2 regions of the Anoxybacillus sp. ST70 genome follow, and region 1 is predicted to be linked to the other one. Evidence: a T-box and tRNA genes for the amino acid it is inferred to sense, from the RefSeq annotation. Region 1 holds a T-box; the other holds one or more tRNA genes.
The links. A T-box is a leader RNA that pairs with one kind of tRNA and senses whether it is charged. The one in region 1 lies ahead of pheS (phenylalanine--tRNA ligase subunit alpha), so its partner is inferred to be a tRNA-Phe.
Positions count from the first base shown of each region.

Region 2: it encodes a tRNA-Phe, which carries the amino acid that the T-box ahead of pheS (phenylalanine--tRNA ligase subunit alpha) is inferred to sense. The anticodon was not compared.

Region 1 covers NZ_JAHZOF010000002.1:158,902-168,371, forward strand. Annotated here, with positions in the region: gene K1I43_RS03940 (carbohydrate ABC transporter permease) at 1-24, shown strand, start outside; gene K1I43_RS03945 (glycoside hydrolase family 52 protein) at 40-2,157, shown strand; gene K1I43_RS03950 (YesL family protein) at 2,154-2,780, shown strand; gene xylA (xylose isomerase) at 2,885-4,210, shown strand; gene xylB (xylulokinase) at 4,228-5,727, shown strand; gene sspI (small acid-soluble spore protein SspI) at 5,778-5,987, opposite strand; gene msrA (peptide-methionine (S)-S-oxide reductase MsrA) at 6,072-6,596, shown strand; gene K1I43_RS03975 (TrmH family RNA methyltransferase) at 6,593-7,345, shown strand; T-box leader at 7,415-7,650, shown strand; gene pheS (phenylalanine--tRNA ligase subunit alpha) at 7,697-8,731, shown strand; gene pheT (phenylalanine--tRNA ligase subunit beta) at 8,747-9,470, shown strand, end outside.
Region 2 covers NZ_JAHZOF010000007.1:24,797-34,266, forward strand. Annotated here, with positions in the region: gene K1I43_RS10260 (YybS family protein) at 1-506, shown strand, start outside; gene K1I43_RS10265 (DHH family phosphoesterase) at 528-2,501, shown strand; gene rplI (50S ribosomal protein L9) at 2,498-2,947, shown strand; gene dnaB (replicative DNA helicase) at 3,024-4,388, shown strand; gene K1I43_RS10280 (adenylosuccinate synthase) at 4,505-5,791, shown strand; tRNA gene K1I43_RS10285 (tRNA-Asp) at 5,889-5,964, shown strand; tRNA gene K1I43_RS10290 (tRNA-Phe) at 6,106-6,178, shown strand; gene yycF (response regulator YycF) at 6,280-6,984, shown strand; gene walK (cell wall metabolism sensor histidine kinase WalK) at 6,989-8,803, shown strand; gene K1I43_RS10305 (YycH family regulatory protein) at 8,809-9,470, shown strand, end outside.

The DNA.
Region 1 (9,470 bases):
ACAGCTGGGGCAATTAAAGGATAAGAAAGGGGTATGGTTATGCCGAAAAATATGTTTTTTAATGCGCATCATTCACCAGTCGGAGCATTTGCTAGTTTTACACTGGGGTTTCCCGGAAAAAGTGGAGGATTAGATCTCGAATTAGCTCGTCCTCCAAGACAAAATGTGTTTATTGGTGTAGAGTCATTAGAACAGTCAAATGTATATGATGTATTGCCATTTTTACAAATGGAAAATGAAGATGAAAGCAGACGATACGATATTGAAAACCCAGATCCAAATCCGCAAAAACCAAACATTCTTATTCCGTTTGCAAAAGAGGAGATCAAGCGCGAATTCCGTGTGGCAACCGATACGTGGAAATCTAGGGATTTAACGTTTACGATTTATTCGCCAGTAAAGGCGGTGCCTGATCCTGAAACAGCAGCCGAGGAAGAACTCAAGTTGGCGTTGGTTCCGGCTGTAATTGTAGAGATGACGATCGATAATACAAACGGAACAAGAACACGGCGGGCGTTTTTTGGATTCGAAGGCACCGACCCGTACACCTCGATGCGGCGGATCGATGATACGTGCCCGCAGTTGCGCGGGATTGGCCAAGGACGGATTGTGGGCATTGTCTCCAAAGACGAGGGTGTTCGCTCTGCGTTGCATTTTAGTATGGAAGATATTTTAACAACACCGCTTGAAGAAAACTGGACATTTGGACTTGGGAAAGTTGGGGCGTTAATCGTCGATGTGCCGGCGGGAGAAAAGAAAACATATCAATTTGCCGTTTGTTTTTACCGCGGCGGCTATGCAACGGCGGGAATGGATACTTCTTATTTTTACACCCGTTTCTTCAATAATCTCGAAGAAGTCGGCCTTTATGCGTTAGAGAAGTCGGACGTATTAAAGGAGCAGTCGTTCCGTTCGAATGAACTCATTGAAAAAGAATGGCTCTCCGATGATCAGAAGTTTATGATGGCGCATGCGATTCGCAGCTACTATGGCAATACCCAGTTGCTTGAGCATGAAGGAAAGCCGATTTGGGTCGTTAATGAAGGCGAATATCGGATGATGAACACGTTTGATTTAACGGTTGACCAACTCTTTTTTGAATTGAAAATGAACCCTTGGACGGTGAAAAATGTACTTGATTTGTATGTGGAGCGATACAGCTACGAAGATTGTGCCCGTTTTCCGGGAGACGAAAAGGAATATCCGGGAGGCATCAGCTTTACCCATGATATGGGAGTTGCTAACACATTCTCGCGCCCACATTACTCGTCATATGAGCTATATGGCATTAGCGGCTGCTTTTCGCATATGACACACGAACAGCTCGTCAACTGGGTGCTTTGCGCGGCGGTATACATTGAGCAAACGAAAGATTGGGCATGGCGCGACAAGCGGCTCGACATTTTGGAGCAGTGCCTTGAAAGCATGGTTCGCCGCGATCATCCAGACCGAGAAAAGCGAAACGGAATTATGGAACTTGATAGCACGCGCACGATGGGTGGCGCAGAGATTACAACATATGATAGTTTAGATGTTTCCCTCGGCCAAGCGCGTAATAACTTATATTTAGCAGGAAAGTGCTGGGCAGCCTATGTCGCGCTTGAGAAATTGTTTAGCGATGTCGGCAACGAAGAGCTAGCCGTGTTAGCTGGTGAACAAGCGGAAAAATGCGCAGCGACTATCGTAAGCTATGTGACGGATCAAGGATATATCCCAGCGGTGATGGGGGAAGGAAATGACTCAAAAATCATTCCAGCCATTGAAGGGCTTGTATTCCCTTATTTTACGAATTGCCATGAGGCGTTAAAAGAGGATGGACGTTTTGGGAAATATATTCAAGCGCTGCGCAACCATTTGCGTTATGTATTACAGGAAGGAATTTGCCTCTTTCCAGACGGCGGATGGAAAATTTCCTCGACAAGCAACAACTCGTGGTTAAGTAAAATTTATTTATGCCAGTTTATTGCTCGCCACATTTTAGGGTGGGAATGGGACGAACAAGGAAAACGGGCTGATGCGGCTCATGTCGCGTGGCTCACGCATCCGACGCTCTCCATTTGGAGTTGGAGCGACCAAATTATCGCTGGTGAAATTAGCGGCAGCAAATACTACCCGCGCGGCGTAACGAGCATTTTATGGTTGGAGGAGGGAAGATGAAAGGGCAACTGTACTGGGAGGAAGGAAAACTTTTTCGTTTATGTGAATGGGGAATGAGATTAGCGTATGTGAATGTTCTTTGGTTTTTCTTTACTTTCGCTGGGCTGGTTGTGGCTGGAATCGCTCCATCTTCCATTTCTTTATTTACTGTTATGAGAAAATGGCTGACAGGACAAGAGGATATTCCTGTATTTCAGACGTTTTTTTCCACATACAAAAAAGAATTTTGGCGAACAAATGCAATAGGATTTGTTTTAGGAACCGGTGCCGGTGTATTGTTTCTTGATTTTTTATTTATGACTTACACGAAAGGGATGCTCTCCCTCATACTTTTGGCATTTTTGCTGATGATTACGATGTTTTATTTCATTGTTTGCTTGTATATTTTTCCGGTTTATGTTCATTACCATTTGCGAGTAGTTGATTATATAAAACATTCATTTTTCATCGGAATAGCTAATCCGGCAACAACATTGACGCTGACTATCTCGGTTATTTTGATAGGAATGTTGTTTTTGTCTATACCGGCGCTCATTCCGTTTTATGGAGCTAGTTTATGTTCTCTCATTGTAATGAAAGGGGCATTAAAATGTTTCCGAAAGATAGAGGGGAAATTGTCATAAACTTATAACAAACAAACTTTGTTTATCTAATAGACAAACAAACAAAAAGGCGTTATACTGTTATCAGAAGTTCGATTTCACTAAATGACGAGGAGGATTTTAGTATGGCGTATTTTGAAAACGTTGACAAAGTGGTGTATGAAGGCCCGGCATCGGAAAATCCGCTTGCGTTTAAGTTTTATAATCCGGAAGAAAAAGTCGGGGATAAAACGATGGAGGAGCATTTGCGCTTTTCGGTGGCGTATTGGCACACATTTGTTGGGGATGGGGCAGACCCGTTTGGGGTTGGTACGGCGATCCGCCCGTGGAACCGATACAGCGGAATGGATTTGGCAAAAGCGCGTGTGGAGGCAGCGTTTGAGTTATTTGATAAGCTAAACATTCCATTTTTCTGCTTCCACGATGTCGATATTGCCCCAGAAGGAGCGACGTTAAAAGAAACGTATCAAAACTTAGATACGATTGTTGATATGATCGAAGAATACATGAAAACAAGCAAAACCAAGTTGCTTTGGAATACAGCTAATTTATTTACACATCCTCGTTTTGTACATGGTGCAGCCACTTCTTGCAATGCAGATGTGTTTGCGTATGCAGCAGCAAAGGTGAAAAAAGGCTTAGAAATTGCCAAACGACTTGGTGCAGAAAACTATGTATTCTGGGGCGGGCGTGAAGGCTATGAAACGTTGTTAAATACAAATATGAAGCTCGAACTGGACAATTTAGCCCGCTTTTTGCATATGGCGGTTGACTATGCGAAAGAAATTGGCTTTGACGGGCAATTTTTAATTGAGCCAAAACCAAAAGAACCAACGAAGCATCAATACGACTTTGATGTTGCAACAGCATTAGCGTTTCTACAGACGTATGGACTAAAAGATTATTTCAAATTCAACATTGAAGCAAACCATGCGACATTGGCAGGTCATACATTTGAACATGAACTTCGCGTAGCGCGCATTCACGGAATGCTCGGTTCGGTCGATGCCAACCAAGGCGACCCGTTGCTTGGCTGGGATACCGACGAATTCCCAACAGACTTGTATTCTACTACTCTTGCGATGTACGAAATTTTACAAAATGGCGGACTCGGAAAAGGCGGATTGAACTTTGATGCGAAAGTAAGACGCGGTTCGTTTGAACCAGAAGACTTATTCTACGCCCATATTGCCGGAATGGATAGCTTTGCGATTGGACTAAAAGTGGCGTATCGTTTAATTGAGGATCGTGTGTTTGAATCAGTTGTTGAGGAACGGTATAAAAGCTATACAGAAGGAATTGGCCGGGATATCATTGATGGGAAGGCCGACTTCCATACACTAGAGGCATATGCATTAAATCTTCGCGATATTTCCAATCGTTCAGGACGGCAAGAACGTTTAAAAACGTTGCTTAACCAATATTTACTTGAAGTTTGTGTAGCTCGTTAACGAAATGAGGGATGAACTTGGAACACGTCATTGGCATCGATTTGGGAACGAGTGCAGTTAAAGTATTACTTGTTGACTGGACTGGAAAAGTAAAAGGGGAGTGCACAGAGGCGTATCCCCTTTATCAACCATATTCAGGATATAGCGAGCAAAATCCAGAAGATTGGGTAGAAAAAACGATTACTGCATTACGAAAAGTGTTGCAAGTATCAAATGTCGATCCCAGTTCGATTGTCGGACTCAGTTTTTCTGGACAAATGCATGGGCTAGTATTATTATCTGAAAACAATGAGGTTGTACGTCCAGCCATTCTTTGGAACGATACAAGAACGACAGAAGAGTGCCGATTAATTGAAGAGAAAGTTGGAAGAGATAAGTTGTTGTCCATTACAAAAAATCGGGCACTTGAAGGGTTTACGTTACCCAAATTATTATGGGTAAAAAAGCACGAACCGCATCTTTATAAACAAGTCCGTACGTTTTTATTACCAAAAGATTATGTTCGCATGCGTCTAACGGGTCATATCGCTATGGAATATTCTGATGCAGCAGGAACGTTGCTCCTAGACATAAGTAAAAAGGTGTGGAGTGAGGAAATTTGTCAGGCGCTCGATATTAATATTCATTTATGTCCGCCATTAGTTGAGTCCACGGATTATGTTGGTACATTGTTGCCGGAAATAGCAGAAAAAACCGGATTGTCAAAAAATACAAAAGTATTTGCTGGTGGAGCAGACAACGCATGTGGGGCAATTGGTGCGGGCATTTTAGAAGAAGGACAAACGATGTGTAGTATCGGGACATCTGGTGTCGTGCTTGCATTTGAACAAACTGGTGAAAGAGAATTTGGAGGAAAAGTACATTATTTTAATCACGCAAAACCAAATTCGTACTATATTATGGGTGTAACGTTAGCTGCGGGATATAGTTTTGATTGGTTTAAGCGAACGTTTTTAAATCACATGTCTTTTTCTGAAATTGTCAAACGAGCGTATCAATCATCTATTGGAGCGAACGGACTATTGTTCACACCGTATTTAGTTGGGGAAAGAACTCCTCATGCAGATGCTGATATTCGTGCTTCTTTTATCGGAGTGGATGCTATTCATACATCATGGGATTTTGCGCGCGCTGTATTAGAAGGGATTACGTTTTCTTTAAATGAATCTGTCGAAATCATTAGAGCGAGTGGAAAACGTGTGGATACAGTCGTTTCGATTGGCGGTGGGGCAAAGAGTGAAGAGTGGTTACAAATTCAAGCAGATATATTCGCTACACCAATCGAAAAATTAAAGAATGAACAAGGTCCAAGTATGGGAGCTGCGATGATTGCGGCCTACGGTTGTAAGTGGTTCCCATCTTTAGAACACTGTGCTCGTATATTTAAAGACGTAGAACAAGTTGTTGAGCCGAATAGCCGAGCTGTAGAAAGATATAAAGAAATTTTCGAAATGTATAAAGAAATATACCTACAAACAAAGGAACTGTCGAAAAAATTGAAAGCGTTTAGACGATAAAAATCCCCCCTTAAAATAAATTGTGCAAGAAATAGCCTTCGCATGGAAGGCTATTTTTTTACTGCTTCTTCTAATGTGGCAAGCATCGATTGTTTTTGTTCATCTGTTGCATGATTCCATAATGCTTCAAACAAGACGCCAAGACCAGGCAAATATTTTTCTTCCCCTTGTTGAATCGCATCGACGATCGTATGTTCTAATTGGTCTTTTGAGCTGTTTGCGACGTTTGCCATCACGGCACCACGTAAGTTGAAGTCCATTGTTTTCACTCCATTCTTTATGTATTGCGTACGTAGTTTTTGCTATAATGGTAACTACTATTCATTAAAAGAGGAGAGAGAAAGATGGAAAAAGCAACATTTGCTGGAGGTTGTTTTTGGTGCATGGTCACTCCGTTTGAAGAGCTTGATGGCATTTACGGCATCGTTTCTGGATACACCGGCGGTGATGTGGAAAATCCGACATATGAACAAGTGAAAACAGGGACGACAGGGCATTATGAAGCGGTGCAAATTACGTTTGATCCGAGTGTGTTTCCGTACGAAAAATTGTTAGAGTTATATTGGTGTCAAATTGATCCGACGGATGATGGCGGGCAATTTCATGACCGCGGTCCGCAATATCGAACAGCTATTTTTTATCATAATGAGCGGCAAAAAACATTAGCGGAGCAATCGAAAAAACAACTAGAAGAAAGTGGACGTTTCTCAAAACCGATTGTCACCAAAATTTTGCCTGCGACAACGTTTTATCCAGCAGAAGACTATCATCAAAATTACCATAAAAAAAATCCGAAGCACTATAAAGAAGACCGCGCTGCTTCAGGTCGCGATGAATTTATTGCGAAACATTGGGGGAACAACGAGTGAAACGAATTGAATCACCGAAAAATGAGCGAGTGAAGCAATGGAAAAAACTTTTAACGAAAAAAGAGCGCGACAAAACCGGATTGTTTCTCATTGAAGGATTTCATTTAGTCGAAGAGGCAATAAAAAGCGGCGTTCATATTGAAGAAATCATCATCGCTGAACATGCGACGATTCCAGCAAGCTGGAACGTTGCGCATATTCCGATGACGATTGTGACAAATGACGTGATGAAAGCAATTAGCGACACGGAAACACCGCAAGGCATCGCAGCGGTATGCAAACAATTGCATTGGAACGTCGACGATGTGCAAACAGCATTGTTCATTGATGCCGTTCAAGATCCGGGGAATGTAGGGACGATCATTCGCACCGCAGATGCCGCAGGAGTAGACGTCGTTGTTGTTGGTGAAGGGAGCGCAGACGTATACAATGCAAAAGTCATTCGTGCGACGCAAGGCTCACTGTTTCATTTTCCTGTTATAAAAGGAGACATCGGACAATGGATGGCTCGCTTTCAAAATGAACATATTCCGATTTATGGCACATCGCTTCAAAATGGGGTAGACTATCGTTCTGTCGCTCCTTCGTCATCATTTGCATTAATTGTTGGCAACGAAGGAGGCGGAGTGAGTGAGCAATGGCTAAAACAGACGACAGCGAATTTATATGTTCCGATTTATGGAAAAGCGGAATCATTAAACGTCGCCATTGCGACAGGCATTTTACTGTATCATTTACAGAAAAAATAAACGTATGTTTGCATGATTACCTTGCACCTGATGGCACATTTGCTTATAATAAATGAAGAATTTCATGATGAAAAGACGATGATCGAGAAGAGTAGCTTGCCGATCGCCATTCAGGGAGAAAACGCCATAGACTGCGAGCGTTTTTATGGTAGAAGCAAGTGAATTCACCTCGGGAGTTGACGCTTGGACCATTTTGCATATGCAAAATGTAAAGGCGTTCCGGTGGAAGCCGTTATCTGAATGAAGTGAGCTATGCGAACGGCATAGCTAACAAGGGTGGTACCGCGAGTGCACTCGTCCCTTATGTGAGGGGCGAGTTTTTTTATTTATATAGATCAGAGGAGGGTTTTTATGAAGGAGCGGTTACAACAGCTTCAACAAGAAGCACTTGAAAAAATTGAACAGGCAAACGATTTAAAAGCGCTCAATGACGTGCGCGTCGCATATCTCGGCAAAAAAGGCCCAATTACAGAAGTGCTGCGCGGCATGGGGGCATTGTCTCCTGAAGAGCGTCCTGTGATGGGAGCGCTTGTGAACGAAGTGCGCGAAGCGATTCAAACAGCGCTTGAAGCAAAGCAAGCAACGCTTGAACAAGCAGAAGTCGAGAAAAAACTAGCAGCGGAAGCGATTGATGTGACACTTCCAGGACGCCCGATTAGACGCGGGAATCATCATCCGTTGACGCGCGTCATTGAAGAAATTGAAGATTTATTTATCGGCATGGGCTATACGATTGCCGAAGGACCGGAAGTCGAAAAAGACTATTACAACTTTGAAGCGCTCAATTTGCCAAAAGGTCATCCTGCGCGCGATATGCAAGATTCCTTTTATATTACAGAGGAAATTTTATTGCGCACGCATACGTCACCTGTGCAAGCACGCACGATGGAAAAGCATCAAGGACGCGGTCCAGTAAAAATCATTTGCCCGGGAAAAGTGTATCGCCGCGACAACGACGATGCAACACATTCGCATCAATTTACGCAAATTGAAGGGCTTGTCGTTGATGAACATATTCGCATGAGCGACCTAAAAGGAACGTTGCGCGAGTTTGCTCGCAAAATGTTTGGTGAAGACCGCGACATTCGTTTCCGCCCGAGCTTTTTCCCATTTACTGAGCCGTCGGTCGAAGTTGATGTGTCATGTTTTAATTGCGGCGGACACGGATGCGGAGTATGTAAAGGTACTGGCTGGATTGAAATTTTAGGTGCTGGGATGGTTCATCCGAACGTGCTGGAGATGGCGGGATTTGATTCGAAAAAATATACAGGCTTTGCGTTCGGGATGGGGCCAGAGCGTATTGCGATGTTGAAGTACGGCATTGATGATATTCGTCATTTTTATCAAAACGATGTTCGTTTCTTGCAACAATTTAATCGGGTGTAAAAGGAGGTTGGCATGATGTTTGTTTCATATAAATGGCTACAACAATATGTTGATTTAACAAATATTACGGCAAAAGAATTGGCTGATCGCATCACAAAAGCAGGCATTGAAGTGGAAAGTGTTGAGGTGCGCAATAAAGGAATACAAGGTGTCGTCATCGGACATGTACTTGAGCGTGAACAACATCCGAATGCTGATAAATTAAGCAAATGTTTCGTTGATATCGGTGAAGGAGAGCCGGTGCAAATTATTTGTGGGGCACCGAACGTCGCAAAAGGACAAAAGGTTGCCGTTGCGAAAGTTGGTGCGGTATTGCCTGGAAATTTCAAAATTAAACGCGCCAAATTGCGCGGTGAGGAATCGAACGGCATGATTTGTTCGTTACAAGAACTTGGCGTGGAATCAAAATTAGTGCCGAAAGAATACGCTGATGGCATTTTCGTTTTCCCAAGCGATGCGCCGGTCGGAGCGGATGCGTTAGAACTACTTTACTTGGATGACGAAGTGTTAGAATTAGGATTAACCCCAAACCGTGCCGATTGTTTAAGCATGATTGGCGTTGCTTATGAAGTAGCGGCTATTTTAGGACGGAGCGTGAAGTTGCCGGCAATCGAACTTCACGAAAACAGCGAAAGCGTTTATGATTACATTTCCGTACGCGTCGACGCGCCAGAAGACAATCCGTTATATGCGGGACGTATTGTGAAAAACGTGAAAATTGGTCCATCTCCGCTTTGGA
Region 2 (9,470 bases), on a different contig from region 1:
AAAACATATTAGAAAAAATCGGGCAACAAACGAACGACCAATTTGAAAAAACGATGAAACAAACGATGGATGTTGTTATCGATTTGTTGCCGACGGCGTTCGTTTTTGCTGCCGCATGTTTTGCTTGGATTACTCAACAAGCTGCCTTGCCTATTTTAAAGCGATTAAATATGCCGATTGGTAACTGGCAACCGTTTCGGGAACTCGTTTTACCAAAAAGCTTATTGTGGTACTATTTAGCGACAATGCTTGTATTATTTTTTCCGATCGGGCACGATTCATTTCTTTACGTTATACTCATCAACTTATTTCAAATTTTGCAGTTGCTTATGATGATCCAAGGGTTCTCGTTCATTTTTTATTGGACGCATCATAAACATATGGGACGTAAAGGGGCCATTGCCATTGTTGTTCTATCGCTATTTTTCCCTTTTTTACTTCACCTCGTGCGAATATTAGGTATAATTGATTTAGGATTTGATTTGCGAAAGAGGTTGAAAGATTAATGACGCAAGGAGCTGACGTTCATGTCCAGTTTGTATGAAAAGCAGAGGCATCGCTATCCCTTGTATGTTTTAATTGGTATTACGTTCATATTGCTTGTTATCGTGACGTACTTTGAATGGGTAATTGGGATAGTTGCTGCTGTGCTCCTTGGACCGACGTTATTTCACGTATTTCGATCGTATAAAGTCGCTCAAGAGGAAATTGAAGATTATATTTCTACCCTTTCTTACCGCATTAAAAAAGTTGGAGAAGAAGCGTTAATGGGTATGCCGATTGGCATCATGCTCATTAACGATGAGCTGGAAATTGAGTGGACAAACACTTTTCTATCTTCTTGTTTTGGAGTGGATACGTTAGTTGGCCAATCGTTATATGATGTTGCTGAGCAACTCGTTCCGTTAATGAAAAAAGAGGCAACCGAAGAAGTCATTACGTTACATGATCGAACGTTTAAAGTAATCATTCGGCGAGAAGAGCGGTTACTTTACTTTTTTGATATTACTGAACAAGCAGAACTAGAGAAAAAATACGAGCAAGAAAAAATCGTATTAGGAGTCATCTTTCTCGACAATTACGATGATGTAACGCAAGGAATGGACGATCAAACGAAAAGCCAGCTCAATAGTCAAGTGACGTCCATTTTAAACAGATGGGCGAGCGAATACGGGTTATTTTTAAAACGTACGTCGTCTGATCGATTTATCGCTGTGTTAAATGAACATATTTTACAACAGCTAGAGAAAAATAAATTTTTTGTTTTAGATGAAGTGCGTGAGCAAACAGCGAAAAATCATGTGCCGTTAACGTTAAGTATCGGTATTGGAACAAATTCTCCTTCTTTGCCGGAATTAGGGGCATTGGCTCAGTCTAGTTTAGATTTAGCGCTTGGACGTGGTGGCGACCAAGTAGCGATTAAACAACCGAATGGCAAAGTGAAATTTTACGGCGGGAAAACAAATCCAATGGAAAAACGGACAAGAGTTCGGGCCCGCGTCATATCACATGCGCTAAAAGAGCTCATTTTAGAAAGTGAACAAGTGTTTATTATGGGACATAAATATCCCGATATGGACGCCATTGGTGCTGCCATCGGTATTTTAAAAGTGGCTCAAATGAATCAAAAAGAAGCGTTTATTATTATTGATTCGAGCCGCATTGATTCTGGGGTACAACGGTTGCTTGAGGCGGTCAAAAAGCAGACGGAACTTTGGTCTCGCTTTATTTCCCCTGAACAAGCATTAGAGTTAGCGACAGAAGATACGTTGCTCGTTGTCGTCGATACACATAAACCTTCTCTTGTGATTGAAGAACGGCTATTGTTGCGACTAGATCGGGTTGTAGTCATTGATCATCATCGTCGCGGTGAAGAATTCATTCAAGATCCGATTCTCGTTTATATGGAACCGTATGCGTCATCAACGTCAGAGTTAGTGACGGAATTGCTAGAATATCAACCGAAACGTTCGAAGCTTTCTATGCTTGAGGCGACAGCTTTATTAGCTGGGATTGTCGTTGATACGAAAAGTTTTACGTTGCGCACAGGATCACGAACGTTTGATGCCGCTTCATATTTACGGGCGCAAGGGGCGGATACAACACTTGTCCAAAAATTGTTAAAAGAAAATATTGAGCATTACATTAAACGTGCTAAAATAATTGAGAACGCTATCATTGATGAGCACGGTTTTGCGATTGCGAAAGGAAATGTGAACGAAGCGTATGATCCTGTTTTAATCGCTCAAGCAGCCGATACGTTATTATCTTTGCATGGTGTTGTCGCTTCGTTTGTCATCTCGAAGCGAAACGATCAAACGATTGGAATTAGCGCTCGTTCATTGGGAGATGTCAACGTTCAGTTAATTATGGAAAAACTTGATGGCGGAGGCCATTTAACGAATGCGGCGACTCAGCTTACCAATGTAACGATTGACGAAGCCGAAAAACGATTGCGAGCAGCTATTCGAGAATATATTGAAGGAGGTAAAGAAACATGAAAGTGATCTTTTTAAAAGACGTGAAAGGAAAAGGGAAAAAAGGAGAAGTAAAAAACGTTGCAGATGGTTATGCGCAAAACTTTTTATTTAAACAAGGTCTTGCGATTGAAGCAACGCCGGCGAACTTAAAAGCGTTAGAAGCGCAAAAAAATAAACAAAAGAAAGAAGCGGAAGAAGAATTAGCCCGCGCAAAACAATTGAAAGAAAAAATCGATACATTAACTGTGGAATTGTTTGCGAAAGCTGGTGAGGGAGGTCGTTTATTCGGTTCGATCACAAGCAAACAAATTGCTGAAGCGCTCCAGCAACAACATGAAATTAAGATTGATAAACGTAAAATTGAATTAGATGATGCGATTCGGGCGCTTGGATATACGAATGTACCGGTTAAGCTTCATCCAGAAGTGACTGCGACATTAAAAGTACATGTGCAAGAGCAAAAGTAATGAAATGTGATTTTATGCCGGATTTTTTCCGTGCATATAATCACATTTTTCTTATGAGAAAGGATGGTGAGCGTATATGAACGACGTATTTGCTGATCGACTCCCCCCACAAAATATTGAAGCTGAGCAAGCTGTGCTCGGAGCAATTTTATTGGAGCCATCAGCGCTCACAACCGCTTCAGAAATATTAATTCCCGAAGATTTTTATCGAGCTGCCCATCAAAAAATTTTCCGGACGATGTTGCAACTATCTGATCGTGGTGAACCAGTCGATTTAGTGACCGTTACATCAGAACTAGCAGATGCGAATGCCCTTGAAGAAATAGGGGGCGTTTCATATTTAACCGAGCTAGCGAATGCTGTTCCAACGGCGGCAAATGTACAATATTATGCGAAAATTGTAGAAGAAAAGTCCATTTTACGCCGTTTAATTCGTACAGCTACATCAATTGCTCAAGACGGCTATACGCGGGAAGATGAAGTAGAAGATGTGTTAAATGAAGCGGAGCGCAAAATTTTAGAAGTATCGCAACGAAAAAATACGAGCGGATTTCAAAATATAAAAGATGTGCTCGTTCAAGCGTACGATAACATTGAAATGCTTCATAATCGCAAGGGTGAAATCACTGGAATTCCGACTGGATTTATTGAACTAGATCGGATGACGGCCGGGTTTCAACGAAGCGATTTTATTATTGTTGCTGCTCGTCCATCTGTCGGAAAAACTGCATTTGCATTAAATATTGCGCAAAATGTGGCGACGCGTACGGGTGAGAATGTGGCCATTTTCAGCTTAGAAATGGGTGCGCAACAGCTTGTGATGCGTATGCTTTGTGCAGAAGGAAACATTAACGCTCAAAACTTGCGGACGGGCAAACTCACACCGGAAGACTGGGGAAAGTTAACGATGGCGATGGGAAGCCTGTCAAATGCCGGTATTTTTATTGACGATACGCCGAACATTCGCGTAAGTGAAATTCGTGCCAAGTGTCGCCGCTTAAAACAAGAACAAGGACTTGGAATGGTATTAATCGATTACTTACAGCTTATTCAAGGAAGTGGACGAAACCGCGAAAATCGTCAACAAGAAGTATCGGAAATTTCTCGCTCGCTAAAAGCGTTAGCTCGTGAATTAGATGTTCCTGTCATCGCTTTATCTCAGCTTTCTCGTAGCGTAGAGCAGCGCCAAGATAAACGCCCGATGATGTCTGACTTGCGTGAATCAGGAAGTATTGAGCAAGATGCCGATATTGTCGCTTTTTTATATCGTGATGATTATTACGATAAAGAATCGGAAAACAAAAATATCATTGAAATTATTATCGCAAAACAACGGAACGGTCCGGTTGGTACTGTACAGCTTGCTTTTGTTAAAGAGTATAACAAGTTTGTCAACTTAGAGCGCCGCTTCGATGATGCAAACGTTCCGCCTGGAGCTTAATTGAATACGAATAAAAATGATAAAAGCATATATAAATGTTCGGTTTTTTATTGATTTTTTGTAGTTGATTTGGTACACTTACTTTGTTTGGAATTGATGAAGCGGAGGTGCTCGCCATGTCTTCAGTTGTTGTTGTTGGAACACAATGGGGCGATGAAGGAAAGGGTAAAATTACAGACTTTTTATCACAACATGCAGAAGTGATTGCACGATATCAGGGTGGAAATAACGCCGGACATACGATTGTATTTAACGGCGAAAAGTATAAATTACATTTAATTCCTTCTGGCATTTTTTATAAAGATAAAATTTGTGTCATTGGAAACGGAATGGTTGTTGATCCGAAAGCGCTTGTGCAAGAATTAGCGTATTTACATGAGCGTGGTGTAAGCACGGAAAATTTACGCATTAGCAACCGCGCACATGTGATCTTGCCTTATCATTTAAAGCTGGATGAAGTAGAAGAAGAACGAAAAGGGGCTAATAAAATCGGAACGACGAAAAAAGGAATTGGCCCTGCTTATATGGATAAAGCGGCACGTGTCGGCATCCGCATCGCAGATTTGCTCGACCGTGAAGTATTTGAAGAAAAATTAGCCCGTAATTTAGCGGAGAAAAACGTACTTTTTGAAAAAGTGTACGGTGTTGAAGGATTTAAATTAGAACACATTCTTGATGAATATTATGAATATGGACAACAAATTGCGAAGTATGTTTGCGATACGTCTGTCGTATTAAACGATGCGCTTGATGAAGGACGTCGTGTTTTATTTGAAGGCGCCCAAGGCGTCATGTTAGATATTGACCAAGGAACGTATCCGTTTGTTACGTCATCTAACCCTGTGGCTGGTGGGGTAACGATTGGTGCAGGTGTTGGTCCAACAAAAATTAAACATGTTGTTGGTGTAGCTAAAGCATATACAACACGTGTCGGTGACGGTCCGTTTCCAACTGAGTTAAACAATGAAATTGGTGACCGCATTCGCGAAGTAGGCCGCGAGTATGGAACGACGACAGGGCGCCCACGTCGCGTCGGTTGGTTCGATAGCGTTGTTGTTCGCCATGCCCGCCGAGTTAGCGGGATTACAGATTTATCTTTAAACTCAATCGACGTATTAACAGGTATTGAGACGTTAAAAATTTGCGTCGCTTATCGATATAAAGGACAGATCATAGAAGAGTTTCCGGCAAGCTTAAAAGTGCTAGCGGAATGCGAACCTGTATATGAAGAATTGCCAGGGTGGACAGAAGATATTACTGGCGTAAAAAGCTTAGACGAACTTCCAACTAATGCCCGCCGTTACGTTGAGCGCATTTCGCAATTGACAGGTATTCCGCTTTCTATTTTCTCTGTCGGACCAGACCGTTCTCAAACGAATGTTGTCCGTAACGTATATGCATAAGAAAAAACGTCGATGACTCGTTCGTCGACGTTTTTTTAAAAAAACTATTGTCTTTTTACTAATTATATAATAGAATAATAGATGTCTGTTAGAATACGGTTCCGTGGTGTAGTGGTTAACATGCCTGCCTGTCACGCAGGAGATCGCGGGTTCGAATCCCGTCGGAACCGCCATTTTTTATTAGCACGCTCGAATGGACTTCATTGATCAGGCACCAGCGTACCGCTCGAGCCGCATCTTGAGTAAGCAAACGGAGAGCGGGACGAAGGACGTTTGGTTTTCGAATAAATAAAGGATGAAGCTATAATCGATATGGCTCGGTAGCTCAGTCGGTAGAGCAAAGGACTGAAAATCCTTGTGTCGGCGGTTCGATTCCGTCCCGAGCCACTTGTAAGCATAGATACATATATGTGTCTATGCTTTTTTATTTTATAATAGTGACATGGTACACTATATGTAAATACGCCTTTTTGGGGGAGTGAACATAAATGGAGAAAAAAATTTTAGTTGTTGATGATGAAAAGCCGATTGCTGACATTTTGCAATTTAATTTAAGAAAAGAAGGATATGACGTATATTGTGCGTACGACGGTGTGGAGGCGTTACAAAAAGTAGAAGATATTCAACCGGATTTAATTTTATTAGATATTATGCTTCCGCAAAAAGATGGTATGGAAGTATGCCGCGAAATTCGTAAAAAATACGATATGCCGATCATTATGTTGACAGCAAAAGATTCTGAAATTGATAAAGTGCTTGGACTAGAGCTCGGTGCGGACGATTATGTAACGAAGCCATTTAGCACGCGCGAGTTGTTGGCACGCGTGAAAGCTAATTTGCGTCGCCATCAACAAAGCCAAGAACAAGATGTAAAAGAAATGAGCGAAATAAAAATTGGTTCGCTTACCATTCATCCAGACGCTTATATTGTATCTAAACGGGGAGAGGAAATTGAATTAACTCATCGCGAGTTTGAACTTCTTCACTATTTAGCGAAACATATCGGTCAAGTGATGACACGTGAACATTTACTTCAAACGGTATGGGGATACGATTATTTTGGCGATGTGCGTACCGTTGATGTAACCGTTCGACGTTTGCGTGAAAAAATCGAGGACAACCCTTCGCATCCAACGTGGATTGTGACAAGACGAGGGGTAGGATATTATTTACGAAATCCGGAACAGGAGTAACCGCATGAAAAAAGTAAGTATATTCCAATCGATTCACGTGAAATTTGCCTTGATTTATATTTTGCTTATTTTAATCGCAATGCAAATTATCGGGGCTTATTTCGTGCGTCAATTAGAGGCACAACTCGTTGAAAACTTTAAAAACTCGTTAAATGAGCGCGTGATTTTGCTCGCTTACAATATTGAACAAGAAATGAATAAAGAACGCGATAAAAAAAGTCCTACAATCGAAGAAGAGATTCGCGCAATTTTACAAGATTTCGTGTCACAAGATATTTCTGAAGTGCGCGTTATTGATAATAAAAGTAAAGTATTAGGAACATCGAATCCATACAATCAAAATATTGTCGGAAAACGGACGACAGATTTACTAATTAAACGAACGTTAGTTGCAGGCGAAATGACGGAAAAAATGCTTGTTGATCCGAAAACAGGGCACCGCATGTATATTTCCTCGACCCCAATTAAAGTAAAGAACGAAATGAAAGGGGCTATTTATGTTATCGCCTCGATGGAAAATGTTTTTGCACAAATGAGGCAAATTAATAACATTTTAGCGACTGGAACAGGAATCGCTTTAGTCATTACAGCGTTGTTAGGCATTTTACTAGCGCAAACGATTACTCGTCCCATTTCAGATATGCGTAAACAAGCATTAGCGATGGCAAAAGGTAATTTTTCACGAAAAGTAAAAGTATACGGGTATGATGAAATTGGACAGCTTGCGCTCAGTTTTAACAACTTAACGAAAAAATTGCAAGAAGCGCAAGCGACGACCGAAGGAGAGCGTCGTAAGTTAGAATCGGTATTGACGCATATGACAGATGGTGTGATCGCCACAGATAGAAAAGGGAGAATTATTTTAATTAATGATGCGGCGCTAAACATTTTAAATGTTTCACGTGAAACAGTGTTGTCTGCCCCTATTGTGAGCGTATTAGGATTAGACGAACAATACACATTTGAAACGCTGCTGGAAGAGCGTGAAACGTTAATTTTAGATTTTAGTACAGAAGAAGAAATGTACATTTTACGCGCTTCTTTATCTGTTATTCAAAAAGAAAAAGGGTTTGTAAACGGGTTAATCGTTGTGTTGCACGATATTACAGAACATGAAAAAATTGATCGCGATCGTCGCGAGTTTGTCGCTAATGTTTCGCACGAGCTACGGACGCCGTTAACGACCATGCGCAGTTATTTAGAAGCGCTTGCGGACGGAGCATGGCGCGATGAGGAAATTGCTCCGCGATTTATTGAAGTGACACAAAATGAAACAGAGCGAATGATTCGTCTCGTCAACGATTTGTTGCAGCTTTCTAAGCTTGACAGCAAAGACTACAAATTGAAAAAGACGCGCGTTCATTTTATTCCATATTTTCATAAAGTGATCGATCGATTTGAACTAACGAAAAAAGAAAACGTTTCGTTCGTTCGAGACTTTCCTGATGAAAAAATCTTTGTTCATATGGATGAAGATAAAATTACACAAGTGCTTGATAACATTATTTCTAACGCCTTAAAATACTCTCCGCAAGGAGGAAAAATTACGTTTCGTGTGAAGAAAAAAGAGGATCATATCGAAGTAAGTGTGAAAGATGAGGGAGTCGGTATTCCTAAATCGGATTTATCGAAAATTTTTGAGCGTTTTTACCGTGTCGACAAGGCGCGCTCACGGAAGCTCGGTGGAACAGGGCTAGGTCTTGCGATTGCAAAAGAAGTTGTCGTCGCACATGGTGGGCGTATTTGGGCTGAAAGTCAAGAACGGAAAGGGACAACGATTTACTTTACTTTGCCGATTGAACAACAGAAAAAAGGATGAAAACGATGAAATACGAAACGATGAAATCGATTGTATTGACGATTCTTGTATGTACGAGCGTTTTTTTAACGTGGAGCTTATGGACGTATCAGCCGAAATATGACTTCATTGAAAACGCAAAATACATTCAAAACGTCCCTGTCAGCAATGTTGCGGTCGATTATGGTACAGTCGTTCAGCCGCGTTATATTTTTATTCATAAAGATGCACAACATTACGGGATGACGCATCATTCAGACATTTATAAATTTATGAAGGAAATGAAAAATTGGACGTTCGATCATTTTGAAAATATATCAGACACAGTAAAAAAAGAACAATTTCTTTCGTTTATCCATGGGAAAGGAAAAATAGAAATTATTTATCCAGACGACATACCGATTGAAATGTATCATACGATTTTTCAAATAGATGATACAGATGTTGAAAAAGTTCGCTTTGATCGCATCATTATTCCAATGAATGAAAACGAAGAAGAAATTCACGTATATTTCGTATCTGTCAATGAAAAGCGTATATATAAAGCGGTCGCTCAAGATGTGTCGATAGAGAATTTGAAACAAACATATTATGCGCGCGCAGAGCGTTATACACCATTTTTATCGTACGACATCAGTGAAACAAAATCGCTATTTTTACCAGCTCGTCCACTCGTATTAAACCGATT